4 regions of the Rhodococcus sp. 1R11 genome follow, and region 3 is predicted to be linked to each of the others. Evidence: predicted binding sites of a transcription regulator. Region 3 holds the regulator's gene; each other region holds the start of a gene.

Region 1 (7,916 bases), on a different contig from region 3:
CGTTCTGCCCGCTGGCATTTCCTGCGGTGACCGTCGACTCGGGATCGATCGATGTACGGATCGCCTTCAGCTTCGCCAACGACTCCACGGTCGTGTCGGCCCGTGGATGCTCGTCGGTCGAGACCAGAACCGGTTCCGACTTACGTTGGGGGACAGACACACCCACGATCTCTTCTGCGAACACGCCGCTGTTCTGCGCGGCGACCGCACGCCGATGCGACTGCACGGCCAGCGCGTCCTGATCGGCGCGGCTGATGGAGAACTCCTGGCGAAGGTTCTCGGCGGTCTCGATCATGCCGCCGGGTACCGGAAAGTTCTTGCCACCCGCCGTCACTCGGGCCCGCGCAAGTCGGTCGGAGAGGGCGACCGCCTCGGCCTTGACGCCCCACCGCATGCCGGTCGCGTAGAACTCGGTCTGGCTCATACTCTCGACGCCGCCTGCCAGAACCAGGTCGTTGCCGCCGGACTGCACCTGCATGCACGCCTGCAGTACTGCTTGTAAGCCGGAGCCGCATCGCCGGTCGACCTGCATGCCGGGCACATCGATGCCGAGACCGGCGTCGAGGGCGGCGATTCGACCGATGGCCGGTGCATCACCGTTCGGTGACGCCTGGCCCAGGATCACATCGTCGATGTCCGCCCCGGAGATACCCGTCCGCGCAACGAGTTCGGTGATGACCGTGGCAGCGAGGGCCTGCGCGGTAATATCACGGAACTGGCCGCCGAAACGGCCGACGGGGGTACGCAGGGGCTCACAGATCACGGCTTCAGGCATGGGTGTTTCCTCGCTTGTCGTTGGCTCCAGCGCTTACGCGGAGCAGGTCGGTCTCGATGGCGCGGGTGGCGTCGAGCAAAGCCGGGAGTAGTTCGGCGCGCACGGCGTCCGCAGAATGACGTGCAGCTTGAGTCGAGACGTTGGCTGCGGCGACAACCACGCCGGTGCTGTCGCGGATGGGTGCGGCGATCGAACGCAGTCCCTCTTCGAGTTCTTGGTCCACCAGGCAGAAACCGTCGACCCGCACTCGTTCGAGTTCCCGCGCGAGCGAGGCCGCGGTGGTGATGGTCTTGCCCGTCAACGGCGTCAACCGGACTCGCTCCAGGTACGCATCCAGTTCGTCCTTGGGAAGGCCGGCCAACAGCACCCGCCCCATCGAGGTCGCGAACGCCGGAAACCTGGTGCCGATGTTGATGCCGACGGTCATGATGCGGCTGACCGGAACCCGGGCGACGTACACCACATCGTCACCGTCGAGTATCGACACCGAGGACGATTCACGCACTCGTTCGGCGAGCGCCTCGAGATGGGGGCCCGAGACCTCGGGGAGCGAGAGACTCGACAGATAGCTGTACCCCAATTCGAGTACTCGCGGGGTGAGCCAGAACATCGAGCCGTCGGTACGCACGTATCCGAGTTCGACGAGTGTGAGCAGAAACCGCCGGGCGGTGGCGCGGGTCAGGTCGGTCGCTCGGGCCACGTCGGCGAGTGTTCGACGCGGATGTTCGCCGTCGAAGGCCCTGATCACCGCGAGGCCGCGTCCGAGAGACTGGACGTAGTCCGACGACGGCGGCGTGTCCGCGGCACTCACGTCGTTTCGCTCTCGGTGATGGCGGCCTGAGCCAACGCACAAGCGTTGTTGCTGTTCGGTACTCCCGCGTAGACCGCGGTGTGCAAGAACACCTCGGCGAGTTCGTCGGGTTCGACACCGGCCCGCAACGCCGCTCGGATGTGCATATCGAGTTCGTGGTGGTTACCCAGGGCCGTCAGAATGGCCAGAGTCAGCAGTCGGCGGGTGTGGTGGTCGAGTCCGGGACGAGCCCAGACGTCGCCCCATGCGGTTCGGGTGATGAAATCCTGGAACGGGGCCGTGAATTCGGTCCTCGCTGCGATGCTGCGGTCGACGTGGGCATCACCGAGCACGCTGCGTCGCACCGACATGCCGGTGTCGTGGGCCGCCGACCGTCCGGCGGAGTACGCGTCCGCTCCGACGTGAGCGGCTATGGCCGCGTTGACGCGGCCGGCCTGTTCGACATTGGCCAGATGTGCGGCCGGGTCGAGTGTCACGAACGTCGATCCTGCAACGCCATCGGCGATGATGCGCAGATCGTCCGGAGTGGTCGACGGATCCTGTCGTCCCGCGATCACGAGTGTTGGAGCGGCGATCCTGGCAAGATCCGCGCGAGAATCCCACTCGGACAACGCCTCACAGCATGCCGCGTAGCCCTCGTCGGAGGTCTCGGCGATCATGCGTCGATACCGTTCGACGAGATCGCTGTCGCGGGCGGCGAGTTCGGGCGTGAACCACCGGGCGAGTACGGCGTCCGCGAGAGCGGATGTCCCCGAGGCACGGACGGTCGCGGCACGGTCGGTCCACTGAGCGGGTTCACCGAACTTGGCGGACGTGCACAGCAGAGTCAGAGTGCGTACTCGCTCGGGGCGATGAATCGCAATCCATTGAGCGACGGCACCGCCGAGGGAGAGCCCGACCACGTGCACTCTGTCCAGAGCGAGTGAATCAAGCAGAGTCAGAACATCTCCGGCGAGATCGGCCACCGAATAGGGGCCGGGAGGTACCGGTGATCGACCGTGCCCACGTAGATCGACCGTCAGCACGTGGACAGAAGCCGACAATGCGCCCACCTGCGGGTCCCACATCGATCGGTCCGAGCCGAGCGAGCCGATCAGCACGACGGTATCCGCACCGGGGTGCGGCCCCTCGGTGCGGTGGTGAGCCAGAGTGACTGTCATCAGATGTCCTTCGAGTCCGTGGGGCGTTCGGTGTCCGGTGCACACGCAGCGAGGATGTCGTCGACCAGGTCGGGTGCGTGACCCACATAGCCTGCTGGATCCAACATCTCGCGCACCGCGGCCGGCGTCAAGAAGGCGGTGATGGCGGGATCCGTGTCCAGGGGCGCACCTGTTGCGCATCGGTCGGTGACGATGTCGCGGGCGCGCTCGGTGTGCGGTGCCAGCGCTGCAGTGACCCGTTCGGCGAGAAGTGCACCTCCCGTCGCTCGGAGGTTGCGCGCCATGGCATCGGGATGCACATTCAGACCTGTCAGGCTCGTCTCAACACGATGCGCACCGCCGCCGGTGAGGCGTAGCAGATCGGTGACGGTTTCCCATTCGGCGTGCCACGGTCCAGCGGCGCGCTGCTGCTCGTGGTCCATGTTCGCCAGCACCGTCGCAACGGCTCCCGGCACCCGGCGGGCCGCAGCCCGCGCGGTGATGGCGGCGATCGGGTTGCGCTTGTGTGGCATTGCCGACGAACCTCCCGGCGCGTTCTCGGACACCTCGGCCAGTTCGGTGGCGGACATCGACACGATGTCGCCGGCGATCTTCGCAATGGAGCCCGCGGCAATACCCAACGCGCACGCCAGATCTGCGACGGTGATGCGGTCGGTGTGCCAGGGCGCAGTCTGTGGTGCCAGACCGAGGGCGTCCGCGAGCGCGGCGGCAATGGCCGGACCGCGCGGATGTACGGCGGCCATCGTTCCGGCGGCACCTCCGTATTGCACACAGCACGACCGCCGAACCGCAGCGAGATGGTGAAGCGAACGATGCAGCGCCCCAGCCCAATTGGCGGCAACCAGCCCGAAAGTAGTGGGTAACGCCTGCTGGCCGAGGGTGCGCGCGACCATAGGAGTGGTTCGGTGCGCCAGCGCCAGGCCTCGCGCCGCGGTATGTGCATCACCGAGCGACGCCTCGACGACCGTGAGTGCGTCACGTGCGACGAGCATGGACGCGGTGTCCATGACGTCCTGGCTGGTCGCCCCGGGGTGCACGGCAGCAGCAGGAACTCCGCGATCGGACACCGCGTTTCGCAGTACCTTCACCAGTGGTATCACCGGATTCCCACCGGCCGCTGCAGCCGCTCCGAGTTCTGCGATGTCCAGAGATTCACCGAGCTCGGCCGCTACCGCGGTGATGATGTCCGCATGCTTCGCATCGACCACGCCGACCGAGGCCGCGGCCCGCGAGAGGGCTGCCTCGACGTCGAACATCGCCCGAATCCAGCCTCGGTCGCCGACGATCGGTGCGATGACCTCGCTACCGAATGTCGGGTCGAACAGTGCCCCTCTACTGGAAGCCATTGTCCTCTTTCGCCTCGTCGTCGATCAGTTCGGGAGCGTGCATCACAGCGCGAAGAACGGGGTCTCGTCTCCGTCCGGATCGGTGTTCTGTAAGACGATATCGAGGTGGTAGCCGCCGTCCACTGTGGTGGCGACGAGTCGGGCCCGTTTGTCGGCGGGCAAGGCGGACAGCACCGGATCGAGTTCGTTGGCCTCGATCTCCTCCGGGAAGTACATTCGCGTAACGACACGCTCGAGCATTCCGCGGGCAAAGATTCCGACGTCGATATGGGGTGCCTCGACGAGGTCGTTCTCGGCGGGCAACGGCCCCGGCTTGATCGTCGTGATGGTCATCGTTCCCTGTGCATCGGCAAATGCTCGACCGAAGCCGCGGAAACCGTCGACACGTGGTGCCACCGCACCCCGTGGATCGTCCGGATGGTCGAAGCGTCCGTCGGAGTCGGCCTGCCAGGTCTCGATCATGGCGTCGGACACCGGTTGACGAGCCCCGTCCACGAGGGTGAACGTGAGGGTGATCGCCTCGGCGGTGCCGGGAGGCACCACGTCCTGCCCGTCCGGCCACAGCAGACCGATGTGGACGTAGGGCCCTACCGTCTGAGAGGGCGTCTGACCGAACGGTGCGGTGGTGAAATCGGCACCGGTCACCACCGGGTACCGGGGAGCGAACTCGGGGTCAGTCATCGTGGTCGTCCTCCTCGAACGGGGTGGCGTTGCGTCCGCGCAGAACGATGTCGAACCTGAACCCGAGAGCCCAGTTCTGCTGTGTGGCTTCGTAATCGAAGGTACTGATCATGCGAGCACGCGCGTCTTCCGGAGCTGCGTTGTAGATGGGATCCTGGAAGAACATGGGGTCGTCGGGGAAGTACATCTGCGTCACCAACCGCTGGGTGAAGGCGTGACCGAACAGCGAGAAGTGAATGTGGGCAGGCCGCCATGCGTTGTGGTGATTACCCCAGGGGTACGCGCCCGGCTTGATCGTGGTGAACCGGTATCGGCCGTCGGCATCGGTGAGTACTCGGCCCACGCCGTCGAAATGTGGGTCTAGAGGTGCAGGCCAGCGATCACCCGAGTGTCGGTACCGTCCGCCTGCGTTTGCCTGCCACACCTCGACGAGTGTGTTCGGGATCGCTTTGCCGTCGCTGTCGAGCACTCGTCCGTGAACGATGATGCGTTGACCCTGAGCTTCACCACCTCGCGCAAGTGTCAGGTCGGCGTCGGAAGCCGTGACCCGTCCCTCGCCCAGAACCGGACCGGTGATTTCGGTCAATCGTTGGGGGAGGAGCGTCAACGGCTGCGCCGGATGCCGCAGAGCAGTGGTCCGGTACTCGGCGAAGTCGCGTGGTGCATGGACACCCGTCTGGTCCCGGTACTCGGGCGGGAGATGAAGCATCGACAGCTCCTGACAATCGTGGTGATCAAGCGCACTCATCACCGTATACAGGTGTTCGCATGGTGGCAACCTGTTCACATCACGCACATTGTCGGGTACCGTCGCTGGCATGTTGGACAAAGTCGTGGCCAGTGCCACAGAAGCGGTAGCGGACATCCCCGACGGGTCGTCGATCGCAGTGGGCGGGTTCGGGCTGGTGGGAGTGCCGGAGATCCTGATCGCCGCTGTGCTCGAGCAAGGAGCAACGGACCTCGAGACCATCAGCAACAACTGTGGGACCGACGGCTTCGGTCTGGGAGTGCTACTGGCGCACCACCGTATTCGGCGCACGATCAGTTCGTACGTCGGATCGAACAAGGAATTCGCCCGGCAGTACCTCGGTGGTGAACTGGAGGTGGAGCTGACCCCGCAGGGCACCCTCGCCGAGCGGCTGCGAGCCGGCGGTGCCGGCATTCCGGCGTTCTTCACCCCAGCGGGCGTGGGGACGCAGGTGGCCGACGGCGGTTTGCCGCTGCGCTACGACGGCAGCGGCGGCATCGCCGTGGCGAGTCCGCCCAAGGAGACCCGGAACTTCGACGGGATCACCTACGTGATGGAGCGCGGCATCGTCGCCGACTACGCCCTGGTCCACGCCTGGAAGGGCGACAGGCACGGCAACCTGGTGTTCCACGCCAGCGCACGAAACTTCAATCCACCCGCCGCCGCATCGGGTCGGATCACCGTGGCGCAGGTCGAGCACCTGGTCGAGCCGGGGGAGATCGGTCCGGACGAGGTGCACACCCCGGGCATCCATGTGCAGCGGGTCGTGCACGTCGGCCCGGTCGAGGTCGGCATCGAGCAGAGGACGGTACGAGCATGAGCGAAAAGATGACCCGCGAACAGATGGCCGCTCGGGTGGCGCAGGAGCTCGGCGACGGGCAGTACGTCAACCTCGGAATCGGCATGCCGACACTGGTGCCCAACTACATTCCGACCGACGTCTCGGTGATTCTCCATTCCGAGAACGGCGTGCTCGGAGTCGGCCCCTATCCCACCGAGGACGAACTCGATCCCGAGATCATCAACGCGGGCAAGGAAACCATCACCGTGTTGCCCGGCTCGTCCTACTTCGACTCGTCGCAGTCGTTCGGAATGATCCGCGGCGGCCAGGTCGACGTCGCCGTGCTCGGTGCGATGCAGGTCAGCGCCACCGGGGACCTCGCGAACTGGATGATCCCCGGGCACATGGTCAAGGGAATGGGCGGTGCCATGGATCTGGTGCACGGCGCGCGCCGCGTGATCGTCATGATGGAGCACGTCTCCCGCAAGGGTGAACCGAAGATTTTGCAGTCCTGCACTCTGCCACTGACCGGGAAAGGCTGCGTGCACAGAATCATCTCGGACATGGCGGTACTGGATGTCACCGTCGACGGACTGCGGCTCGTGGAGACCGCGCCGGGAATCTCGGTCGACGAGGTCCGGAACGCCACCGCGGCCGACCTACTCGTCGACGCTGCTCTCTGACATCAGGACGCGGTCGGCACGGGAGTAGATGTTCATCGACCGGCCGCGGAGAAAGCCGATCACCGTCAGTCCTGATTCGGTCGCGAGATCGACCGCGAGAGACGACGGTGCGGACACCGCAGCAAGTATCGGAATTCCGGCCATCACCGCCTTCTGTGCCAGCTCGAACGAGGCACGGCCACTGACCATCAATATCGTGCCGCGAAGCGGAACTCGATCCTGCTCGGTGGCCCAGCCGACGACTTTGTCCACCGCGTTGTGGCGCCCGACGTCCTCGCGGAGGACGAGCATGTCGCCGTCCGCAGTGAACAGCGCCGCAGCGTGCAAGCCGCCCGTGGTGTCGAAGACCTTCTGCGCTGCGCGCAGGGTGTCCGGTAACCCGGCGAGGGTATCGGACGTCACCACGACGTCGTCGTCGGCAGGAGAATGCTTGGTGCGCAGCCGAATTGCGTCGAGCGATCCCTTGCCGCAGACACCGCACGACGAGGTCGTGTAGAAATTGCGTTCCACCCCGGTCTCGGGGGCTGCCACGCCCGGTGCCAGCGTGACGTCCAGGACGTTGTACGTGTTCGCGCCCTCGTCGTCGACGCCGTCGCAGTACCGCGCCGCCGCGATATCGGCACGCGACGCGATGACGCCTTCTGTCAGCAGAAAACCGTGGGCCAGCTCGACGTCGTGGCCCGGCGTACGCATCGTGACGGCAAGGGCTCTGCCGTCGACGCGCAGTTCCATCGGCTCCTCCACCACCAAGGTGTCGGGGCGGTCGACTCGGTGATCTCCGCGTAGTCGGACGACGGGTCTGCGAGCGGTGATCCGGCCCATCAGTGCCGACTCGATACGCGGCGGCGTCGAAAGCTCATACCTCGATTGTGGACCCTCGTGTCATCGGTCCGACGACTCGGTTGCCATTGCCCGCACGAGCGATACCAAT
Region 2 (7,916 bases), on a different contig from region 3:
CGATGATGGGTACGGCTGTTCCGTTGGCAGGCAGAGTGATCCGCGTGGTCTTCGATGTCGAGGTCCACAGGATCGCGCCGCCGGGGAGCATGACTGCTTTCCAGTAGCCTGCGGTTTTGACGCTGTGGTGGTATTCGCAGAGGCATTGGAGGTTGTTGACGGTGGTCCAGCCGCCGCCGAGGGGGTTGTCGTGGTCGAACGGGATCACGTGGTCGAGTTGGCAGCGTGCCGCGGGGCGGTGGCAGCCGGGGAAGCGGCAGTGGCGGTCGCGGAGTCGGACGGCGGCGGTGGTGAGGGCGTCGGGTCTGTAGATCAGGGCTCGGTCGGTGAGTGGGTCGCGTCGAACGGATGTTCCGAGGGTGGGGTCGGCGGCGATGGCAGCTTCGAGTGCCGCGGCGAGGGATGCATTGCCGAGGTAGATGCTTGTCGGTGTGTGCATGATGCGGCGGTTCGACCGGATCATCGAGGGTAGGTCGAGGGCAGAGCTGTGCCGTGTGCCCCTGCCGACGGGGGTGTGGGTACAGAACAGGGCTGCAGCGGAGGCCAGGGCATTCCGCCGTCGTTGCCGGGTGTCGTCATAGGCGGTCGGCTCGGGTGGGGTGTCGGTGGTGGTCGAATGAGGTTGTGATGCAGATGAATCCGGGCCCGTGCCGCGACGCGGTCCTGGGTGCGGTGGTGGTGGTGCGGCGTCCGCGACTGCGCTACTCGTGCCCGTATCCGTTTGCGCTGCAGGCGTATTCGTTTCCGCTGTATTCGATTCTGCCGAGTCCGGAGGTGCCGGCTCGGGTTCTGTCGTGCTCGGCTGGGCTGCGGTGTCAGCAGGGGCTGCGGTGTCGGCGGGAGTTCGTTCCCATTCCCCGGTTTCCGGGTTCTGCACGGCCAGTCCGAGTGTCTCGGCGAGGGTGACTGCTTCGGTGAGCAGGATCTGCCACTGACTGTTGCGGGCCAACTCCCGTGCCAGATCGGGGTCGATGGAACCGTGCCCGGCCAGGTACGCCGGGTTCGCCAACAGTCCGATGAGGGTGGCGATGTCGACGGTGATCATCGTCAACGGCACCCGACGATCCGGCAGAGCCGCATCCTTTTTCGGGCAGCCCGCGCCTTGGCACAGGCATGTCAGCCTGGGTTCACCGTGCATTCGCGCCATGAACGCATCACACAGTCGTTCCTGTTTGCCGCGGGGGTCTTTCGAGCAGAGCGTATCGGCCATCTCTTCGAGCAGCTGCCATGCGGCGGCGGCTTCGGGCGCGGTCAATTCTGCTCGGATCCGGGTCAATTCCCCAGCCGGGGCGTAGGAGACATTGCGGAACTTCTTCGCGAATTCGCGTAGTGCTGCTGCTTCCTCGGGCGCGACGCGCAGCAGAATGTCCCAGATCTCCTGCTCGAGCGGGCCCGGTGACGACCGTCGGGCTGCTTCGACGATGTCGCCCTCCACGGACTTGACGATGTCGTCGGAGAGGTTGTCGAGGATCCGGCACACCGTACGTACGCGGGGGAGGTCGATGTCGCCGGCCTCGAATGCGGTTTTCACCAGCGGCAGTCGAGTGTGCAGTGCCACGCCGACGGACACGTACGCTTCGGCGAGGGTGGCGGAGCAGCTCAACGCCAGTGCCATCTCGGTGCGTCCGTATCGGCTGTACTGCCGATGCTTCGCATCCTGAGCGATACAAGTGAGGTGGAAGTCGTAGCAGGCAGCGATCTTTCGGGCCGCATGCCGGTTCTCTTCCCGCGCGGCAGCGGTCAACGCATCCAACGACACCACTGGTGCAGCCATTTTTTTTCACCCCCCGGTGACCCACAGTTCAGAACGCGTGTTCGAACTGGATGAAGACTATCTCGACCCACCGACAAGAATCTAAAGGTGCCCGTCGGCACGTGCTGAGGCTGCTCAGGTGCGGCGAACGGTGGGGTCGCTGTCCTCGTTCCATCGCTGTGCCCACTGCCACAGCGGTTCGAGGGCGGGTCCGAGTTCGTCACCGATCTCGGTGAGACGGTAGGAGCCATCGGAGTCCTTCGTCAGCACCCGCGCGTCGACCAGAGTGCGCAGCCGGGTTGCGAGCACGCTCGAGGAAATGTCGTCGGTGCGTCGCCTCAGTTCGAGGAAGCCGAGCGGTCCGCTGCGTAGCTCGAACAGGATGCGCATGTTCCAGCGCTGCCCCAGTAGGTCGAGCGCGGCCATCATGGCGCGGCGCGATGCATTTGCCCTTTCCATCGCGACTCATCATAGTGGTTCGAAAATCAAAGCAGTTCGAAATTCGAAGCAGTACGAGGAATCGAGGACGAATGGTCGGACGTGCAGATGGAAAGACGGTGCTGATCACCGGCGCATCTCGTGGAATCGGAGCAGAAACCGCGTTGCAGCTGGGTGCACTCGGTGCTGCGGTCGCGGTGAACTACCGCGAGAAGAAACGTCGAGCCGAGGCTGTGGTGCGCGCGATCGAGGAGGGCGGCGGCAGGGCTCTCGCTGTCGGTGCCGACGTCACCGACGCTGACGCGATCGACGCCATGCTGAACGTAATCGTTGCCGAGTTCGGCGCAATCGACGTTCTGGTTCTCAATGCCTCGGGCGGCCTGGAGTTCGGTGCAGAACCCGATTACGCGATGAGTATCAATCGCGACGCGCAAGTGGCGCTGGCTTGGGCGAGTATCGACCGGATGAAGCCGGGCTCGCGGATCGTCTTCCTCACCAGTCATCAGGCGCATTTTCACGGTACGAAACCGGTCCCCATCGAATACGAACCTGTTGCTGCAAGCAAGCGAGCGGGGGAGGATGCCCTACGTGGGATGATTCCCGAGTTGGATTCTCGAGGAATCGAATTGGTCGTGGTGTCCGGGGACATGATCGAAGGCACGATCGTGGTCACTTTGCTCGAACGCCGTAACCCGGACGCAGTTGCGGCGCGAACCGCACAGGGCGCGCTCCCGACCGTCGCCGAGTTCGCGTCGGCTGTGACGGCAGCTGCCATCGGGCCCATCGAGAAGTCCGGCCGGACCGTCTACGTCGGTGGAGCCGACTACCTCGACGGGTCCGTGTCGGGGTAGTCGGCTCCGATCGATCGAATGAAGAATCAGCTACCGAGAACGCAGAACTGACCGCTCGTGAGGTTCAGTGCCAACGACAGCGGCCCGACGCAGTCGACGCCGCGTGCCTCGGATGTGGCACCGGATCCCCAACCTGCGACGGCGAGAGTCGTCTGGCCGGCATCTGCCCACGAGTGCGCGATTCCGCCGCCGAGTGCGAGCGCGTATGCCGTGCCCGCGTTCTTGCTTGCTCCGAGCGCGACACCGTAACCGTTGGCGTAGGTGTTGGTTGCGCCCGGCCCGTCGTTGACGCTGACGGCAGTACCGCTGTCAGCGGCACCGGCGGTGGCGCTTCCGGGTCCGTTCGAGGTGGCTCCGCAGCTCGCTGTGTCGCTCACCTGGATGTCGTTGGCCGAGGGCGGAGACACACACGTGACCGGTGCTGCCGACGCGGTGGCGGTGCCGGCGAGGGCAGCCACCGTCAGGCCCGATCCGATGGTGAAAATAGCTGCAGTGCGGGCGATTCGACTACCGAACCGACTGGACGTTCGCGCTGAGGAGGAGTTGGAAGAAACCGTACGGGGCAGGGAAACAGAGAACAACAGAAAGCTCCTTCACGAGCGAAACGGGTCGGTGCGGCACACGGTACCCCGCTCCAGGGGTCCATGGCAGCAAGCCGGCGCACATTGTGTAACGGTGCCGATGGCATCGGTAGATGAATCGTCGTAGAAGTCCGGTTTCTCGGACCCCTGTGGCATCGGTCGACCCGATTCGTTCCACTCTTGTACTGCCCGCATTCTACGTGCGCAGTTCTGTCGATTCCGTTCCGTCAGTTAATGATTGGGTCTTGTCCGTCGGCAAGGTGCCGGTCTCCGAAGCGGGTGGCGATGCTCCGAGTCGGCATGCCCGGGCGGCCGTCGAACGAAAGGAAATCGTTATCGGAAGGCCGGCGAGCCGTCGGACGCGGCTCGATGGTTGGGTCTCACAGCACAAGCGCCGATTCGACCAGATCGATTTGTCGACGCTCACAATAGATTTGACGGAAGAGGACGCGGACATCCCGACCGGGCCGAACGGTCTTTTTCATACGAGTCACGGACCCGTGGCACCGCCGTACGTTGCGATCTTGTACTCGGTTGCCACGAGAGACAGTTGCAGTTCTCGGATGTGCTTGCGAACAGCGTCGCGATGCGCGACGAGCATCTCGAGACGTTCCGGGACAGTCCGGTCGCCGCCGTCGACCAGCTCGACGTATCGCCTGAGGTCGCGCATCGGCATACCCGAGAGCCGCATCCTCGTCAGGAACACCAGTCGACGGATGGCCGCGGAATCGTATTGTCTGTGCTCGAGTCCATCGCGATCGACGTCGATGAGGCCGCATCGCTCGTAGTACCGCAGCGTGTGTGCGGAGATGCCGAGTAGTTCGGCCACCTCGGAGATACCGAGCGGTTCGGGCAGTTCCGACGGCTCTATCAGGTCTCGCAGCAGCTCCACCGTCAACGGCGCAGCCGAGTCCACGGCAGCCGACAGCGCCCTGTTCATCAATTCGTTCATCGACATGAGAGGGAAGATAGTCCGACCTGGGCGGTCATACCGGGCGGACGGATTCGGGCACACCGGGGAAATCCGCGCTTGCGGACAATTCGGCATGGGCGTTCAAGGAGTCGAGCTCCCGACGGTACGACTCGCGTAGCCGTCGAACCGCTTCTCGACCCAGTGGGATGCGCAGGGGAGCGGACTCGGCGTCGACCAGTCGGCGAATGATGTGCGCGGCGCGGACCGGATCGCCTTCTTGCCGTCCGTCGACGTCGAGCATGTCGACTCTGAGCGCGCCCAGCAGCGCGGTGTAGGCATCGATGGGGTCGGCGATCTCGAGTACATCGGCATTGTTGAACCCGGTCCTGAACCGACTCGGTTCGACGACGAGAACTCGAATGCCGAACGGAGCTACCTCGCCGGCGAGGGCTTCCGACCAGCCTTCGAGCGCAAACTTGCCTGCAGAGTACGAGCCGGCACCCGGGAACGAGACTCGGCCTCCCTGGCTGCTGACCTGCACGATGGTTCCCGCGCTGCGTTCTCGCATGTGAGGCAGGACTGAGCGGGTCAGAGCAGCAGGCCCGACCACGTGTTGTTCGAGCATGTCACGCAGTCGCGTGTCGTCTATCTCCTCCGCAGCGCCGATCTGCCCGACTCCTCCGTTGTTCACCAGTACGTCGACGCGTCCGAAACGGGCAATCGCGGCCTCGACGACGGTCGGCGCGGATTCGGTGTTTCTGACGTCGAAGGCGATGGTCAGTAGGGAACCCGGGTGCTCGGCAACCAAGTCGTCGAGACGTTCGGGTCGCCGCATCGCTGCGACGACGGTGTCGCCTGCCTTCGCTGCGACGACGGTGTCGCCTGCCTTCACGGCGGCGACGGTGAGCGCCCGGCCCAGTCCGGAGGATGCTCCGGTGATGAGCCAATGCCGTTGTTCGAGCGGTTGTGTCATGAACGGAAAAGCTATGGCTTCGAGCGCAATCGAACGCAAACCGCTCAGACGCTGCCCTGATAGCCGTGTTGGCGCCAGGCCTCGTACATCGTCACTGCTGCGGCGTTCGCCAGGTTGAGTGATCGTCGTCCGGGGATCATCGGGATGCGCAGCTGATCGGTCACATGTGGGTCGGTCAAGACGTCGTCGGGGAGTCCTGTGGGTTCGGGTCCGAACAGTAGGACGTCACCGGGTTGGTAGGCGACGTCGGCGTACGAGCGTGTTGCGTGCGCGGTGAAGGCGAAGACCCGTTTCGGGGCCAGCGCGGACCACGCCGACGGCAGGTCCTGGTGCACGGTGACCGATGCGAGGTCGTGGTAGTCCAGGCCCGCGCGTTTGAGCTTGGGTTCGGACATGTCGAACCCGAGGGGGCCTACGAGATGCAGTTCGCATCCGGTGCCGGCGACGAGACGAATTGCATTGCCGGTGTTCTGCGGAATCCGGGGCTCGAAGAACATAAGTCGAAACACCCGGTTCACTCTGCCACCACGAGCCCGGGAAGTATGGGGCAGGTGGACGACGAGCAGACCATCGGTGAAGATTTTTCGGATTCTCGACTCGACGGGCGGGAGTGGTCTGGCAGACAGTTCGTCCGGTGCACCTTCCGTGACGCGGATATGAGCAATGTGCGAACCGACTCGGTCGTCTTCACCGAATGCGACTTCACCGGTACCGACCTCACGGATTCGGTGCACACCAACTCGGCCTTTCGTTCGTGTACGTTCACTCGAACGAACCTGCAGCACAGCGTCTTCCGTCACTGCACGTTGATGGGTTCGGTATTCGTGGACACCCGCATGCGTCCCGCCACCTACGACGAGGTCGATTTCACGTTGGCCTCGTTGGGTAATGCCGACCTGCGCGGCGTCGATCTGACCGGATGTCGGATGCGGGAAGCGAACCTGACCGCGACCGATCTTCGCAAGGCAGTGCTGCGGTCCGTCGACCTCGCGGGAGCACGAACCGTCGGTGCCAAAATGGAGGAGTCGGACCTGCGCGGAGCCGTCGTGGACGCGTCCCTGTGGGTCGGGGCAGGGGTGCGCGGGGCAAAGATCGAACTGATGCAAGCGGTGGCCTTCGCGGCTGCGCAGGGTCTGATCGTCGAGAGCTGACCGCGGTGATCGGCCCGGCGCGCCGACGGGCGGGCGGAACCTGAAACAATGGCCCGGTGACTGCAACGATCCTCGATGGCAAAGCGACTCGTGACGAGATTTTCGTCGACCTCACCGCCCGTGTGGCACGTCTGCGTGAGCAGGGCATCACTCCCGGTTTGGCCACGGTGCTCGTCGGAGATGATCCTGGTTCGGCCGCGTACGTGCGGGGCAAGCACAACGACTGCGCGAAGGTGGGCATCACTTCCATTCGACGCGATCTTCCCGCCGATATCACCCAGTCCGATCTCGAAGCGGTCATCGACGAGCTCAACGCCAACCCCGAGTGCACCGGGTACATCGTGCAGCTTCCGTTGCCCAAGCATCTGGACGAGAACGCCGCGCTCGAGCGCATCGATCCCGACAAGGATGCCGACGGTCTGCACCCGATCAACCTCGGACGCTTGGTGCTGGGCAAGGACGCCGCATTGCCGTGCACCCCGCGGGGCATCGTCCACCTGCTGCGGCGCTACGACGTCGCACTCGACGGGGCGCGCGCTGTGGTCATCGGCCGCGGTGTGACGGTGGGGCGGCCGATCGGACTGCTGCTGACCCGCCGTTCGGAGAACGCGACGGTCACGTTGTGCCACACCGGAACTCGTGACCTAGGCGCAGAGGTCTCCCGCGCCGACATCGTCATCGCGGCCGCCGGGGTTCCCGGTTTGATCACCGCAGACATGGTCAAGCCCGGGGCGGCTGTGCTCGACGTCGGGGTCACCCGCACCGAGGACGGATTGCGCGGAGACGTCGCGGACGACGTCGCCGAGGTGGCCGGTTTCCTGTCGCCCAACCCCGGTGGAGTCGGGCCGTTGACGCGAGCGTTTCTGCTGTCCAATGTCGTGGAGCGAGCCGAACGCACTGCGGCCCAGAGTTGAGCGAGCCGAGGTGAACGACGCACAGGATGCGCGAGGCGATCACGTGCCGGGCTTCCGAGCGGCGCTCGCTCGGAATCTACCGATGGTCGTGGTGTCGATCATCGTCCTCGCCGCGCTGGTCCTGGTTCTCGCCGACCGCTGGCGGCGCGGCTCGTTCATCTTCGGGTGTGCAGCGGTGGTGGCAGCGTTGCTGCGACTGTGCCTGCCCGAGTCACGCGTCGGCAGCCTGAGGGTGCGCAGCAGGGGCTTCGACGTGTTGGCGCTGGGAGGCGTCGGCGGTGCCATCGTCTTTCTGTCGCTGTCGATCGATCCCTTGGGGACGGACTGACGTAGACCGATCGA
Region 3 (7,916 bases):
CAGCTCGGGTGTGCAGGAGCTGTTCTGGATGATCGAGGAACTGCGGGTGGGGCTCTTCGCCCAGGGAGTTCGTACTGCGTATCCGGTATCGGAGAAGCGCATCGAGAAGGCGATCGCCGATCAGTCTCGCTGATCGGCCCGCGGTTCACTCGACGTCGGCGGACTCTCGATGTTTGCGGAGTTCGTGAATTTCCTTCTCGAAGTCCTCGGCCGAACTGAACGAGCGGTAGACCGATGCGAAACGAAGGTAGGCCACTTCGTCGAGATCGCGTAGCGGTCCGAGAATGGCCAGGCCCACTTCGTTGCTGGGAATCTCCGCCGAACCGGCCGCGCGGATGTTGTCTTCGACTTGCTGAGCCAGCAGGTTCAGCGCGTCGTTGTCGACGTCTCTGCCCTGGCAGGCGCGACGAACGCCTTTGACGACCTTCTCCCGACTGAACGGCTCGGTCACACCGCTGCGCTTCACGACGGCGAGCACAGCAGCCTCCACGGTGGTGAAGCGACGACCGCACTCGGGGCAGGACCGGCGTCGCCGTATTGCCTGACCCTCGTCCATTTCACGCGAATCCACCACGCGTGAGTCGGGGTGCCTGCAGAACGGGCAATGCATGAGGGAGCCTCCGTCGTAGCCGATACTCCGACGACGAACGTGCGCGTCGGGGCAGTCTTCGAGGATACTCAGCCACGCTGGGCACCATGGTGCCGGTGGTCATCTGCTGGGTGCGTACTCGACGAGCGCTCCGTCGTGCACCATGACCGCGCCGGCAGGCTGAGTGGCCGCGTCGGGTGTGGTCGCGCGCAGATTCGCGATGCCGAGCAGACCGCCGGCCACGACGACCACAGCCAACATCCACAGAACCAGAGAGCGTGGGCGCACGGTCTGGTTCGCGAAATGAGCCGAGGTGTCGTCGAAGTCTCGATCCGCCATCTCGCGATCGGTCACGTCGGTCCAGGACTCGTCCAGGACGGGCAAGCACGGGCCGTTCTGCGTCCGACGCCCGTGGTTCTGCAGCACGGGCCGCGACCGCCGACGACGCTCGACGACACCGGATCGCGAACGCATACCGGCAGTGGTGGGACGATCGGTGGTGATGGTCATCGGAACCTCGTCTTCGCTCGTTGGATCGATTGTTCGATCAGGCGTTCGATGGACGCTTGTTCGAAGTTCTATCACGCGCCTCCGACAAAGTCTGTAGAAAACGCGACACGAGTCGAACAGATGTTTGATTCAACAGCTGATACACGCTAGATTCGTGTCAGAAACCACACGCCACACGAGTCGACATCATCAACTCCAGTCCGCGTGGATCGATACCGCGTAGACCGAATCCAGCCGCATCAGCAGGAGGCCGACAGCATGAAGGACGAGACCTCGACGAGGTCCATCACCGGTTCCAGTACGACGGGTTCCACGAAAGCTGGTTCCGCGCGAGCCGGATCCTCGACGGTCGGCAAGGCTGCGGCCGGAAAGCCGGCCGCCGAGCCGACCCCGAAGGCCATGGAGGTCGGCACCGACATCAGCGCAGGGCTCACCGAGCGCCAACGGAAAGTGTTGGAGGTCATCCGGGCCTCGGTCACCGAGCGCGGATACCCACCCAGTATTCGAGAGATCGGCGATGCCGTGGGCCTGACGTCGACGTCGTCCGTCGCTCATCAGCTTCGTACCCTCGAGCGCAAAGGGTTCCTGCGGCGCGATGCCAACCGCCCTCGCGCGGTCGACGTCCGTGGACTGGACGAGGTGCAGGCAGATCAGGCCGCGGCAGCGGTGGACGGTTCGGCAGCGTCCAACGAGCAGGATCGGTTGCCGACGCCGACGTTCGTGCCGGTTCTCGGCCGGATCGCCGCGGGTGGTCCGATTCTGGCCGAGGAAGCCGTCGAGGACGTGTTCCCACTCCCCCGCGAGTTGGTCGGTCAGGGATCACTGTTCTTGCTCAAGGTGGTCGGCGAGTCCATGATCGACGCGGCCATCTGCGATGGCGACTGGGTGGTGGTGCGTCAACAGTCCGTGGCCGACAACGGCGACATCGTGGCAGCGATGATCGAGGGCGAGGCCACCGTCAAGACGTTCAAGCGTTCCAAGGGTGAGGTGTGGCTCATGCCGCACAACCCATTGTTCGAGCCGATCCCGGGTAACAATGCCGCGATTCTCGGCAAGGTCGTCACCGTGATGCGCAAGCTCTGAACTCTGTTCGGACACAACGAAAGAAGGGCCGCAGCACAGGTGCTGCGGCCCTTCTCGTCGGTTCCGAACGATCGGCAGAATCAGAGATTCAGTCCACGACCGATGATCTCCTTCATGATCTCCGTGGTGCCGCCGTAGATGGTCTGTACCCGAGAATCCATGTAAGCCTTGGCAATCGGGTATTCCTTCATGTAACCGTAGCCGCCGTGCAGCTGGAGGCATCGGTCGATGAGCTTGACCTGGTTCTCGGTGGTCCACCACTTCGCCATGGCGGCTTCCTGCACGGTCAGCTTGCCGTCGTTGAGCAGTTCGATGAACTTGTCGACCATGATGCGGGTAGCGGTGGTTTCGGTAGCCAGCTCCGCCAACACGAATCGCGTGTTCTGGAACTTTCCGATCGACTTACCGAATGCCTTGCGATCGCGGCAGTACTGGATGGTCATCTCCAGTGCCGATTCCATGGCCGCAGCCGCGACGACGGCAATCGAGAGGCGCTCCTGAGGCAAGTTCTGCATCAGGTAGATGAAGCCCATGCCTTCTTCGCCGAGCAGGTTGGCGGCCGGAACCCGAACGTCGGTAAAGCTGAGTTCCGCGGTGTCCTGGGCCTTCATGCCGATCTTGTCCAGGTTGCGGCCACGCTCGAAACCGGGCATGTCGCGCTCTACGACCAGCAAGCTGAAGCCCTGGGCACCCTTCTCGGGGTCGGTGCACGCTACGACGACGATCAAATCGGCATTGATGCCGTTGGTGATGAACGTCTTCGATCCGTTCAATACCCAGTCGTCGCCGTCCCGAACGGCCTTGGTCTTGATCCCCTGTAGGTCGCTGCCGGTGCCCGGCTCGGTCATGGCGATCGCGGTGATCAGCTCACCGGAGCAGAATCCGGGAAGCCAGCGCTGCTTCTGCTCGTCGTTGGCCAACTCGATGAAGTACGGCGCGACGACGTCGTTGTGCAGAGTGAAGCCGATGCCGCTGTAGCCGCCGCGGGTGGTTTCCTCGGTGACGATGGCGTTGTAGCGGAAGTCCTTGACGCCGCCACCGCCGAACTCCTCCGGTGCGGCAGTTCCGAGGAAGCCCTGCTTGCCGGCCTCGACCCAGACGCCGCGGTCGACGATGTTCTGCTCTTCCCACTTCGCGTGATTGGGGGCTACGTGCTGTTCGAGAAACTTCCGGTACGACTCCCGGAACAGCTCGTGCTCGGGCTCGAAAAGTGTGCGTTCCACGCAGATCTCCTTGTTCGGTGCGCACCGTCGTCGACCGCGAGAAGGGGGGTCACAGCGCGGTCGTCGGTGCGACTGACGTCACGGTTCAACAGTACGTTTGCGGTGTACCGAGGGTCGATGACCAAAACGTGCGCGATCCGTGACCGCCCCTGCTAGCGTCGTCCATTCGTTCTGCCTCGGGCCAGCGCCGAGACGATCGGGTATCCGACGAGGATGCCCAGCGATCCCCAAGCGATTCCACCGAGTTCGACCGATCCGACGGAGAGCGTCAGGTCGCCGATGCCGGCGACGAGTGCTGCTGCGACGACGGTGAGGTTCACCGGATCGGTGAAATCCACTTTGGCATCGGTCCAGATTCGAACGCCGAGCAGTCCGATGAGTCCGTAGAGCACGAGTGTCGCTCCCCCGATCACACCGTCCGGGACGGTGAAGATCAGCGCACCGAACTTGGGCGAGAACGCCAACACGATCGCGGTGATCGCGGCAACCCAGTAGGCGGCGGTCGAGTACACGCGGGTAGCGGCCATGACACCGATGTTCTCGGCGTACGTGGTGGTTCCCGATCCACCAGCGGCCCCGGCGAGGGTGGTGGCCAACCCATCGGCGATCAGAGCGTCACCGGCCACGTCGTCGAGGTTCTTTCCGGTCATCGCCGCGACGGCTTTGACGTGTCCGACGTTCTCGGCGACGAGGACAATCACCACCGGCAGTGCTACCAGGATCACCGACAGCTCGAACGACGGGCCACGGAACTCGGGTAGCCCGACCCAGCTCGCGGCGCTCAGCGCGTCGAGTCGTGGTTGCGCGATACCACCGGTGACGGCGGCGAATACCCAGCCCACGACGACACCGAGCAGGATCCCGAGTCGGCCCACCAGTCCGGGACCGACGGCCGTCGCGAGGAGAATCGCCGCCAGGGTGACGGCCGCGACGAGCGGTTGCGCTTCGAACGAGGTCGTCGCGGCAGGGGCCAGATTGAGCCCGATCAATACGACCACCGCACCGGTGACGACGGGCGGCATCGCTGCGTCGAGCACCCGCGCTCCGGCGAACTTCACGACGAAGCCGATTGCAGCCAGCACGACGCCGACACACAGAACGGCACCGAGCTGCGCGGCGGGTCCGTCGGCTGCGGTCGCACCGAGCGGGGCCAGGAAGGCGAACGACGACCCGAGGTAGCTCGGTACCCGCCCGCGTGTGATGATCAAGAAGAGCGCAGTACCGATGCCCGAGAAGAGCAGCGTCGTCGAGACCGGAAACCCGGTGATGGTCGGAACCAACAGTGTGGCCCCGAACATCGCGACGACGTGCTGCATCCCGATGCCGACAGTGCGTGGCCACGACAAGCGTTCGTCCGGTGCCACCACCGCCCCGGCCTCGACGGTTTTTCCGTTTCCGTGCAGCGTCCAACCCATAGTTCTCATGATGGGAAGAGACTATTGCGTCACCCGAGGATCGCGCTCACTGCCTCACGGGCCGCGGCGGTGCTGTCGGTCCTCAGTGCAGCGGCGGCAGCGGCCTTGCACTGATCGAGGGTCACGGTCGCCAACTTGGAACCGACGTGGGCGACGGCGGCCGAGGCTGCGGACAACGACGTGATGCCCATTCCTACCAGGACACAGGCCAGCAGGGGGTCGGCGGCAGCTTCGCCGCAGACACCGACGGGCTTGCCCACCTTCGCGCCGGCCGCAGCAGTGTGCGCCACCAGTGCGAGGACGGCCGGTTGCCACGGATCGGTCAAACCGGCCAGCTGCGCCGACATCCTGTCGGCGGCCATCGTGTACTGCGCCAGATCGTTGGTGCCGATGGACAGGAAGTCCACGTGCTCGAGAATGTGCTCGGCGAGCAGTGCGGCAGCGGGAATCTCGATCATGACGCCCGGAGTCAGCCCGCGTTCGCGCACATCCGCGGCGAAGTCCTGTGCTTCCTGCGCGGTGGCGATCATCGGTGCCATCACCCACGGGGACGAATCGGTCGCCTTGGCTGCTGCGGCGATGCCGTCGAGTTGGCGGTACAGGATTCCGCGGTCGGCTTCGGCGATACGGATACCGCGGATGCCGAGCGCCGGATTGGCCTCGTCGGGGTGGTTGGCGAATCGAAGGGGCTTGTCCGAGCCGGCGTCCAGGGTGCGGACGACGACTTTCTTGCCTGCGAAGGCGTCGAGTACCTGGCCGTAGATGTCCGCCTGCTCGTCGACGGTCGGTTCGGAATCACGGTCCAGGAAGCACAGCTCGGTGCGGAACAAACCCACCCCGTCGGCTGCGCTGGAGCGCGCTGCGCGGGCACCGGCGCCGTCCTGAACGTTGGCGAGGATATCGACGGGATGGCCGTCGGCGGTGGTACCGGGACCGACCCACTGAGACACTCGGTCGAGTTCGTCGCGGGCAGAGACCACCGCAGCGCGGGCCGAGTCGGCGTCGGGTTCGAGTTCGATGCGGCCGCTGGTTCCGTCGACGGATGCGTGCGTACCGGCGGCGATGTCGTCGAGGCCGGCCACGGCGACGATGCACGGAATGCCGAGCTGGCGGGCGATGATCGCGGTGTGGCTGGTCGGACCGCCCAGTGAGGTGGCGAGGCCGACGATGAGGGTGGGGTCGAGGCCTGCGGTGTCGGCAGGTGCCAGATCGTCGGCGAACAGTACCGACGGTTCGGCCGGCACAGGAACTCCGGGCTCGGGAACACCGAGAATTTCGGCGATGACGCGATCGCGAATATCGCGCAGGTCGGTCACTCGTTCGGCCATCAATCCGCCGAGCTGGGTGAACATGGCGGCGAACTTCTCGGTCGCGGCAGCAGTTGCGGTGACGGCGGTGCTGCCCTTGGCGATCGAGGATCGTGCGACCCCGAGCCAACCTCGGTCCGATGCCATGGCCGCATTGGCCGACAGCACCTCCGACGCTGCCCCGGTCGCCAACTCTGCACGTCCGCGCAGCCGCATGGCGACAGCGTTCGCGGCCGAGTCGAAGATGTCCTTCTCCGCATCGCGATTCGCTTCGGCCACCTCACCGGTGTCGGCCGGGATGGCCGGACGGGCCCCGGGACGGATGACGGGTCCGTAGCCGACTCCGGGCACGACGGGCGTGCCCCGCAGTGTCGTGGACTCCGCTCCGATCGACGACGTCCCGTCTGCAGCTGGTGCTGCATCGGTGTGTCCGGTCGATGCGGTGCTGACCGATCCCGTCATGTGGTCCTCCTCGGATCCTGCGTGTACGTCTGTTCGTTCCGGATGTCAGATGAGTGTGCCGCACCTGGCTTCCCGATGGTGTTGTGACCGAGATTACTCCAAACCCTTGACATGTCAACACACACGGGCGTAAAACAACATAAAGCAACATCAACCGGGAAGGAGACGCAGGTGTACGCGGAGGAACGACAGCACGCCATCGCTGAGCTGATCAGCACGCAAGGACGCGTCTCCGTCAACGACCTGGCCGCCAACTACGGCGTCACCACCGAGACCGTGCGACGCGATCTGGCTACCCTCGATCGACTCGGAGTGGTACGCCGCGTGCACGGTGGAGCAGTACCCGCCTCGGCGCTGACCACACTCGAGCCGGGCGTCTCGGAACGAGAGTTCACCCGTGCAGACCAGAAGGACGCGATCGCAGCGGCTGCATTGTCGTTCCTCCCACCCGTCGGCGGCAGTGCAGTCTTCGATGCAGGCACCACCACCGGACGCCTGGCGGGACTGCTACCGCACGATCGCGAACTCACCATGGTCACCAACTCCGTACCGATCGCAGCCCGGGCCGCAACCATGCCGAGCATCAGTCTTCGATTGCTCGGCGGGCGTGTTCGAGGAACGACACAGGCCGCGGTGGGCGACGAGGCACTGCGCGCCCTCGAATGGCTGCGGGTCGACGTTGCATTCATCGGAACCAACGCCATCAGCGTCGGACACGGATTGTCCACCCCCGACAGCGACGAGGCCGCGGTCAAGCGCGCTATGGTCGACGCCGCGAACCATGTTGTCGTGCTGGCAGATTCGTCGAAGATCGGCCGCGAGCACCTGGTGAGTTTCGCTCGCGTGGACGCCATCGACGTCATCGTCACCGACAGCGACATCTCGAACGAAGACCGTAAACAACTCAGCAACGAAGGAATCGAGGTGGTGATCGCATGATGGTCACGCTCACGGCCAATCCGAGCATGGACCGCACGGTCACGCTCGAGGCACCACTGACCCGCGGCGGCGTGCACCGGGCGTCGTCCTCGGCCGTCGACCCGGGCGGCAAGGGCGTCAACGTCGCTCGTGTCATCGGCGGATCGGGAGTAGAGGCGCTCGCCGTCCTGCCGGCCAACGTCGGCGACCCATTACTCGACGCGATGTCCGCCAAAGGCGTCGATTACTCAGCAGTTCCGACGTCCGGACCGGCGCGCACCAACATCACCGTCAGCGAAATCGGCGGCACGACCACCAAGATCAACGAGCCGGGTGCCACGGTGTCGGAGCAGACACGCACCGAACTGCGAGACCGTATTCTCACTCTCGCTGTCGATGCCGAATGGGT
Region 4 (7,916 bases), 400 kb from region 3:
GCGCCTACCGATTCCAGGCCGACAGACACGACCGGGTGTGGCAGGCTCCACTACGATGGGCGTTGCGCGCTGGTCTCGGTCTTCGCTCGAAGGTCGTTGTGACTTCGGCGCTTCGGGCCCGAGCTCGTGAAGAACGACCGTCGGACGAGAGAACAGAGGCTGGACATGTCGGATAGTTCCCCATCGGTCGCCGCACGTACGGATGCAGTGATCTTGGTCGGCGGCAAGGGAACTCGACTGCGCCCGTTGACTCTGTCGGCACCCAAGCCGATGCTCCCGACTGCAGGACTCCCGTTTCTCACCCACCTGCTGGCCAGGATCAAGGCTGCGGGCATCGAACACGTGGTTCTTGGAACGTCGTTCAAAGCCGAAGTGTTCGAGCAACATTTCGGCGACGGGTCGGCGTTGGGCATCGAACTCGAGTACGTGTTCGAGACCGAACCCATGGGCACCGGCGGCGGAATCAGAAACGTGTTGCCGCGACTGCGGGCAGACAACGTCATGGTGTTCAACGGTGACGTGTTGGGTGGTACCGATCTGACAGCAGTGCTCGATACGCACCGCACGACCGACGCGGACGTGACGTTGCATCTCGTTCGGGTCGGCGATCCCCGAGCGTTCGGATGTGTACCGACCGACGAGAACGGCCGAGTCACGGCATTCTTGGAGAAGACCCAGGATCCGCCGACCGACCAGATCAACGCCGGTTGCTACGTGTTCAAGCGTGAGATCATCGAGTCCATCGCAGCCGACCGGCCGGTGTCGGTGGAGCGAGAGGTGTTCCCTGCCTTGCTCGCCGAGAACAAGAAGGTCTACGGGCACGTCGACAGTGCGTACTGGCGCGACATGGGTACGCCCGAGGATTTCGTCAAGGGATCGGCCGACCTCGTTCGCGGGATTGCGCCGTCGCCCGCACTGCACGGAGATCGCGGTGAGTCCCTGGTTCACCCCGGAGCGGGTGTCGCGCCGGGCGCACTGCTGATCGGTGGAACCGTCGTCGGGCGTGGTGCCGAGATCGGCGCAGGCGCTCGTCTCGACGGCGCGGTGGTGTTCGACGGTGCGATCGTCGAAGCGGGGGCCGTGGTCGAACGGTCCATCCTGGGCTTCGGAGCTCGCATCGGACCGCGGGCACTCGTGCGTGACGCCGTCATCGGTGACGGTGCCGATATCGGAGCTCGTTGCGAGTTGCTGCGTGGGGCACGGGTATGGCCAGGAGTGAAGCTGCCCGACGGGGGAGTGCGCTTCTCCACCGACGTCTGATCGTCGTCCCGAGGGGCTGAGCGGGGCCGCCCGGGCCGATCAGCGATGCGCGGCGAGCGCGACGAGATGGTCGATGGTCTCGCGCTCGGCCGAGTCGGGTAGTTCGTCCACCGGCCACCAACGCAGGTCCGTCGATTCCTCGCTGCGCACGGCGCGCGCGCCGTCCGGGGCGCGCACCAGGAACCGCAGGTCCAGGTGCCGGGTCGGCTTACCCAGCGAGCACGTGATCGGGTGAGTGTGCGCAGAGAGCAACTCGGGATCGATCGACAGATCGGCAATTCCGGATTCTTCGGTCGCCTCGCGCAGTGCCGCGGCGACGACCGTCTCGTCCTCGGGCTCGCAGTGACCGCCCAGCTGAATCCACCGGCCCACCCTGGGATGCAGGGTCAACAGCACGTGCCGTCCCGACGCGTCGAGCACCAGCGACGACGCCGTGATGTGGCCGGCCTCGTTGGCGCGAAGACACGCGTCGGGATTGCTGTGCAGAAAGGCGATCACGGTGTGCCGAAGGGATTCGTCCCTGGAGTCGGTCGGTGCCCATCGGTCGAGCGTCTGGGCTGCGGACTGCCACAGCGAGGTAGCGGACATCGCCGATCAGAGCTCCACCAGCAGGGACCCGGGCGCGGCCGGGTCTCGTACCGTCAGCGGTTCACTAGGATGTCCGATTGCGATGGCCCCCAGTGCTTTCCAGTCCGCACGCAGGCCGAGCTCGGCGCGGACGGTATCGGCGGCGAAGATCGTCGAACCGATCCAGCAGCTACCGAGATCGCGAACGGCCAGGGCGACGAGCAAACCCTGAACGGCGGCACCGACCGCCACGGTGAACATGGTGTCCTCGGCTGCCCGACGCCTCTCGTCGGGATAGGTGTGCGCCCCGTCCGGCACACAGAACGGAATCACGATTTCCGGCGCATCGAACAGAATGTCACCGCGGCTCAGCCTGGCGGCGATGCGGTCCTCGGTCAGTCCGTCGCCGGCCAGATCGGCTCGCCACTGCTCCCGCATGGTCTCGAGCAGTCGGCGACGCACCGCGGGTGTTCTGATCCAGACGAATCTGACGGGGTGGGTGTGATGCGGGGCGGGGGCGGTGAGGGCGTCCGCGACGGCGCTCCGAATCGAGTCCGGGTCTACTGCATCGGGGGAGAACGATCGAACCGACCGTCGGCGAAGCAGGGCCTCGCGTCGACCACGTTCGAGTGCCTCGGCGGTTCCCAGCCAGAACAGGTCGTCCTCGCCGCCGCGCAGCAGGGTGGCGGCGGTGGACCCGTCGTCGACCGGTGACAGGCCACGGACGACGGCTATCGGAACACCACCCAGCTTGCCCTTCACGAGATCGCCTGCCGCAGCGAGCTCGTCGGCGATCGCGACTTCGGTGACGATCAGTTCGTTGCCCTGCCCGTCTTCAGCCCCGGCGTATCGGTGGACCACCGCCAGGCCGGCAGACCCGATCGCGGCATCGGTCTGACCGATCCGCCAGGCCCGGCCCATCGTGTCGGTGATCACGACAGCCACGGTGACTTCAGCCGACTCGAGCAGTGCTTGCCGAAGAGCCGCAGCACTGGCGTCGGGATTCTCCGGGAGCAACGCCAGTTCGCTGCCGTCGACGTTGGACCCGTCGATTCCCGACGCGGCTTGCACGATGCCGAGGCGGTTCTCTGTGATGAGCGTCCGGCCTTTTCGGGCGACGACGCGAACGGCCTCCTGATCGACGAGGACCCGGCGGGCTGCGTCCCGCTGCTCGGGGTCCTGCGGTGCGGGCACCAGACGTCCCTCGACCTTGGAGACGATCTTGCTGGTGACCACGAGGACGTCTCCGTCGCGCAGCCAGGGCGCTCGGTCGACTATCGCTGCGGCGAGATCGTCGCCCGGACGAAACTCGGGAAGTCCGGTGACCGGCAGGATTTCGATCGATCCGCCCGGTGCGTGGTCACCGGGAGCCTCTGGCATCGACGCCACGTCGCGTGGGGCGGTCACAGTTCGAGTCCGGCCGCGCGCAGGGCGGTGCGTGCCATCACCGCTGTGGTCTCCGGGTCGGTCATCAGCAACGGAATCGACTGCACGTCGACTCCGTCGACCACCGCCGAGTCGGTGCTGTGCACCAGCCAGGCGTCGAGAATGCCGGTGCCGCTTCGGCTTCCGTAGAGGCGGCCGACGGCCTCGGCCGTCGTCTCGACGCCGATGACCGACAGGCACTCGTCTGCCATGCCGCGCAACGGTTTACCGTCCACCACCGGGGACAGGCCGACGACCTTGGCGGCGGTGGTGCGCAGTGCGCCGCGGATGCCGGGTATGGCAAGAATTGCGCCGACACTGACCACCGGGTTGGACGGGGCCAGGATCACCGCGTCGGCCTCGGCGATCGCTTCGGCGACTCCCGGTGCAGCAGTGGCCTGTTCGGCACCGATATGAGCGAAACTGTGCGTGGGAATCTGCGCGCGGTAGCGAACCCACCACTCCTGGAAGTGGATTGCGCGTTGCTGCTCGCCGCTGGGGTCGTCGGGGTCGGTGACCACGACGTGTGTTTCCGAGCGGTCGTCGGTGACCGGCAGCAATCGAACCCCGGGCTGCCACCGGTTGCACAGCGCCTCGGTGACGGCCGACAGCGGAAATCCGGTGCGCAGCATGCGACTGCGGATCAAGTGCGTGGCGATGTCCCTGTCGCCGAGCCCGAACCAGTCGGGATCTGCTCCGTACGCGGCCAACTCGTCGCGGGCGTTCCATGTCTCCGCCACCCGGCCCCAGCCGCGCTCGGTGTCGATCCCGTTCCCGAGGGTGTACATGCACGTATCCAGATCCGGGCAGATGCGAAGGCCGTGCATCCAGACGTCGTCGCCGACGTTGACCACCGCAGTGATCTCGTTCTCGGGTTCGTCGCCGAGAAGGGAGTCGCCGAACAGGGATTTGAGCCCCTGGAGGAACCGTGCGCCACCGACGCCACCGACCAGAACAGTAACTTTCACAACATGCGAGCCTAGTGCGGTTGCCGCAGGTCCGGGTGAGCGCCCACCCGGACCGTCCGTGGGGCCGGGATCCGAGCCCGAGAACCGCCGCGACACGCACAGGACGCGCTCCGATTCGGGGAGACAGCCGATTTCGGGCATGGGATGGTATTGGATTTGTGCGATCGGCTTGACCGCGACACACCTGTACGTGTCTAATCACAGGTATGTCATTCAGCGTTCGCGGCACGAGTTCGACTGCAGCGAACCTGGTTTCGAACACTCGTTCCCTTCCTGTTCGTTCCTGAGTGGACGTCGAGTAGAGGTCGAGAGTTGGACGGGTGGAGAGCCGGCTCGGACGTACCAGCTCGATCGAATACCGGCGCGGGGCAAGGTATTCGAGATTACGAGGACCGAAAGTATCTGCGCTACCACAGGTGAGGAGGCGGAAGCGATGTATGACCAGCACGTGACACGTGATCAGCGGGGCGGACCCACTGCACACCTCAGCGCTGTCGACGACGCGCCGCAAACCGAGTCCGATTCCGGCGTGGATTCGAGCGTCTCCGTCGACGCCGGTTCTGCGTACGTGACCCCGTCGAACGATTCGGTCGACAGCGAACTCTCGAGTGACGCCGTGCGAATCGATCAGGACATCGAGATCCCCGACGTCGATGATGTCGATATCGACGATTCGGACAACGACGCCGATTCGATGCCGTTCGTGGCGGAATCGGTTCCACCCGCGAAGCCGTTCCTCAGTCTCGTGGCGGGTTTCGACGAGATGTTCGAGGAGATCGAGGATCAGTGGCAGGAGCGCGCCCTGTGCGCTCAGACCGATCCCGAGGCCTTCTTTCCCGAGAAGGGCGGCTCGACCCGCGAAGCGAAGCGAATCTGCCTCGGTTGCGAGGTGAAGGACGAATGCCTCGAATACGCTCTCGCCAACGACGAGCGATTCGGGATCTGGGGCGGTCTGTCCGAGCGTGAGCGTCGTCGGCTCAAGCGCGGGATCGGCTGAGCCGAACGCGTTCCGGGTGATTCACCCACGGGCCGACACTGCGTCACGGCCCGACACCGAGTCACGGCTCGGCGCTGGCGGGGTCCACCTCGTCGGGGTCGATTCCCAAGTACGTCGCCACTTGCTCCACCAGGACCTCGAACAGTAGGTCCTCCAGATCTTCCGGGTGCTTCGCGCGCCGCTCGAGCGGACGCCGGAACAGCACCACACGGGCGCGTGTCGTCTCTCCGCGCTTGTCGATCCCGACGGGAACCAGCCGCGACAGGGGTACCGGTCCTTCCGCGACCACCTCGGGTGGCCACGTGACCGATTCCGGGTCCAACGCCCTGATCTTGGGCACGTCGTCGACGGCGATGTCGAGCTTCGAGAGCTTGTCGTGCCACCGGTGGTCGATGCGCGCGAACGCGTCGAGTACCAGCCGGTCGAACTTCTCTGCACGTGATCGCCGGGCCGGTAGGTCCTCGGGCAGCACCGGTCCGCGGATTCCGCGGCCGTGCCGCGCAACGGACCGCGACGTGATCCTGCGCGCGGAAGAGAACTGAGGCATGGGGGCAGGTTATCGCGCCTGTCCGGTGTGTCGGTCGTTCGGTCGGTTGCACGTACCGGATACTCTGCACTCGTGAGATCACTGCGTGGCTGCTGCAGGCCTGGTTGCAACCGTTCTGCCGTTGCGACGCTCACATACGTCTACTCCGACTCCACTGCGGTCGTCGGTCCGCTGGCCACCGTGGACGAGCCGCACTCCTGGGACCTGTGCGAGGTCCATGCGTCGACAACCACGGCACCCAAGGGCTGGGAGCTCGTGCGGTACGAGGGTGGTTATTCGACGTCGACCCCCGACGAGGACGATCTGACCGCACTGGCCGAGGCCGTACGCGAAGCCGGTCGAGGGGACCGAACGCGCTCCGAGGAGCGAGACAGTGGTGACCGGTCGCCCGCTCGTCACCAGGACACCGACCGACGGGCCGCGCCTGCCGTCCGAACCGGCCGACGCGGACACCTCAGAGTGCTACCCGATCCCACGTCCTAGACCCCTGCTCGGAACCCCGCGGCGGATGCGACGCTGCGTTCGCCCGAACGAACGACGGGTCGGCTGGCCTGTCCACCGGGCGTCTGGCAAGGTTTGCATCAGTACCGAAACGGACAAGCCGGTCTGCCGAGCTTCGGTGGTGATCGCCCCGTACCCAACGCTGGATGTCCGACGCCGATGTGCGGCACCGGACGACCGACAATCAGGAGAATCTTCGTGGCCCGAACCGCAGAGTCCGTCAACGCCGTCATCAAGGCCTACGACGTCCGTGGCGTCGTAGGTGAACAGATCGACGAGGCGTTCGTCCGAGACGTCGGTGCATCGTTCGCCCGTTTGGTCCGCGACGAGAAGGGCGCGGCGCGCACAGTCGTCATCGGACACGACATGCGCGATTCCTCGCCGGGCCTGTCCCGCGCTTTCGCGGACGGCGTCACCGCGCAGGGACTCGACGTCGTGCACATCGGTCTCGCCTCGACCGATCAGCTCTACTTCGCGTCGGGCCTGCTCGAATGCCCCGGTGCGATGTTCACCGCAAGCCACAATCCCGCGAAGTACAACGGAATCAAGCTGTGTCGCGCTGGTGCCAAGCCGGTGGGGCAGGACACCGGACTGGCCACGATCAAATCGGAACTGATCGACGGGGTGCCGGAGTTCGACGGTCCGGCCGGTACGGCAACGTCGCGAGACGTGTTGGCCGACTACGCCGGGTTCGTCCGAGATCTGGTCGATCTCTCGGGCATCGGGTCCATGAAGATCGCCGTCGACGCGGGCAACGGCATGGGCGGGCACACCGTCCCCGCGGTGTTCGCTCCGCTCCCGGTGACGATCGAACCGTTGTTCTTCGAACTCGACGGCAGCTTCCCCAATCACGAGGCCAACCCACTGGATCCGGCGAACCTGGTGGATCTGCAGCGCTTCGTCGTCGAGACCGGTGCCGATATCGGGCTCGCGTTCGACGGAGACGCTGACCGGTGCTTCGTCGTCGACGAGAAGGGCGATCCGGTGTCGCCGTCGGCCGTGACCTGCTTGGTGGCAGAACGCGAACTGGCCAAGGAGCCCGGTGCGACGATCATTCACAATCTGATCACCTCGCGTGCGGTGCCGGAACTGGTCACCGAGCTCGGTGGGAAGCCGGTCCGCACCCGAGTGGGGCACTCGTTCATCAAGCAGCAGATGGCCGACACCGGTGCGATCTTCGGCGGAGAACATTCCGCTCACTACTACTTCCGCGATTTCTGGGGTGCCGATTCCGGCATGCTCGCCGCGCTGCACGTACTCGCTGCCCTCGGTGCACAGGATCGGCCGCTCTCGGAGATGATGGCCTCGTACGAGACGTACAGCGCGTCGGGTGAGATCAACTCGACGGTCGACGACGCAGCCGAGCGCACCCAGGCCGTGCTCGACGCGTTCGCCGATCGGACCACCGGCATCGACCGTCTCGACGGGGTGACCGTCGACCTCGAGGGTGGTGCGTGGTTCAACTTGCGCGCGTCCAACACCGAGCCGTTGCTCAGACTCAATGTCGAGGCGCGCACCCGGACCGAGGTCGACGCGTTGTCGACCGAGATATTGAGCGTCGTTCGCGCCGGACTGGAATAGTGGTTACCTAGAGTTCACTAGTGGGTACACAGGCATTTCGAGTCGGTGACGCAAGGGAAGGTGCCGAGGT

What was found. The regulator LexA, encoded in region 3, represses DNA repair genes until DNA is damaged. The targets are predictions, from matches to a motif close to CGAACANNTGTTCG.
Region 1: a site for LexA is predicted at 5,527-5,540, ahead of E4P29_RS04055 (CoA transferase subunit A). Genes of this name have one in related genera too.
Region 2: a site for LexA is predicted at 1,805-1,818, ahead of E4P29_RS20950 (HNH endonuclease signature motif containing protein). Genes of this name have one in related genera too.
Region 4: a site for LexA is predicted at 4,476-4,489, ahead of cofD (2-phospho-L-lactate transferase). Genes of this name have one in related genera too.

The regions. Positions count from the first base shown of each region.
Region 1 covers NZ_SPNG01000002.1:166,510-174,425, forward strand. The annotation lists gene E4P29_RS04025 (acetyl-CoA C-acetyltransferase) at 1-775, opposite strand, end outside; gene E4P29_RS04030 (IclR family transcriptional regulator) at 768-1,586, opposite strand; gene pcaD (3-oxoadipate enol-lactonase) at 1,583-2,746, opposite strand; gene pcaB (3-carboxy-cis,cis-muconate cycloisomerase) at 2,746-4,092, opposite strand; gene pcaG (protocatechuate 3,4-dioxygenase subunit alpha) at 4,135-4,773, opposite strand; gene pcaH (protocatechuate 3,4-dioxygenase subunit beta) at 4,766-5,482, opposite strand; gene E4P29_RS04055 (CoA transferase subunit A) at 5,592-6,341, shown strand; gene E4P29_RS04060 (CoA transferase subunit B) at 6,338-6,985, shown strand; gene fdhD (formate dehydrogenase accessory sulfurtransferase FdhD) at 6,962-7,807, opposite strand; gene malQ (4-alpha-glucanotransferase) at 7,868-7,916, opposite strand, start outside.
Region 2 covers NZ_SPNG01000013.1:64,807-72,722, forward strand. The annotation lists gene E4P29_RS20950 (HNH endonuclease signature motif containing protein) at 1-1,774, opposite strand, end outside; gene E4P29_RS20955 (helix-turn-helix domain-containing protein) at 1,889-2,212, opposite strand; gene E4P29_RS20960 (SDR family oxidoreductase) at 2,284-3,042, shown strand; gene E4P29_RS20965 (DUF6764 family protein) at 3,069-3,623, opposite strand; gene E4P29_RS20970 (MerR family transcriptional regulator) at 4,114-4,581, opposite strand; gene E4P29_RS20975 (SDR family NAD(P)-dependent oxidoreductase) at 4,610-5,509, opposite strand; gene E4P29_RS20980 (tRNA (cytidine(34)-2'-O)-methyltransferase) at 5,554-6,018, opposite strand; gene E4P29_RS20985 (pentapeptide repeat-containing protein) at 6,052-6,660, shown strand; gene E4P29_RS20990 (bifunctional methylenetetrahydrofolate dehydrogenase/methenyltetrahydrofolate cyclohydrolase) at 6,717-7,574, shown strand; gene E4P29_RS20995 (DUF3017 domain-containing protein) at 7,657-7,902, shown strand.
Region 3 covers NZ_SPNG01000004.1:411,628-419,543, reverse strand. The annotation lists gene hrpA (ATP-dependent RNA helicase HrpA) at 1-133, shown strand, start outside; gene nrdR (transcriptional regulator NrdR) at 146-610, opposite strand; gene E4P29_RS09930 (hypothetical protein) at 710-1,099, opposite strand; gene lexA (transcriptional repressor LexA) at 1,499-2,182, shown strand; gene E4P29_RS09920 (acyl-CoA dehydrogenase family protein) at 2,263-3,405, opposite strand; gene E4P29_RS09915 (solute carrier family 23 protein) at 3,558-4,829, opposite strand; gene E4P29_RS09910 (putative PEP-binding protein) at 4,850-6,589, opposite strand; gene E4P29_RS09905 (DeoR/GlpR family DNA-binding transcription regulator) at 6,761-7,528, shown strand; gene E4P29_RS09900 (1-phosphofructokinase family hexose kinase) at 7,525-7,916, shown strand, end outside.
Region 4 covers NZ_SPNG01000004.1:11,204-19,119, forward strand. The annotation lists gene E4P29_RS07980 (glycosyltransferase family 2 protein) at 1-176, shown strand, start outside; gene E4P29_RS07985 (NDP-sugar synthase) at 166-1,260, shown strand; gene E4P29_RS07990 (NUDIX domain-containing protein) at 1,300-1,848, opposite strand; gene E4P29_RS07995 (coenzyme F420-0:L-glutamate ligase) at 1,855-3,207, opposite strand; gene cofD (2-phospho-L-lactate transferase) at 3,231-4,220, opposite strand; gene E4P29_RS08005 (WhiB family transcriptional regulator) at 4,984-5,217, shown strand; gene E4P29_RS08010 (metallopeptidase family protein) at 5,279-5,764, opposite strand; gene E4P29_RS08015 (DUF3499 domain-containing protein) at 5,837-6,247, shown strand; gene E4P29_RS08020 (phosphomannomutase/phosphoglucomutase) at 6,464-7,846, shown strand.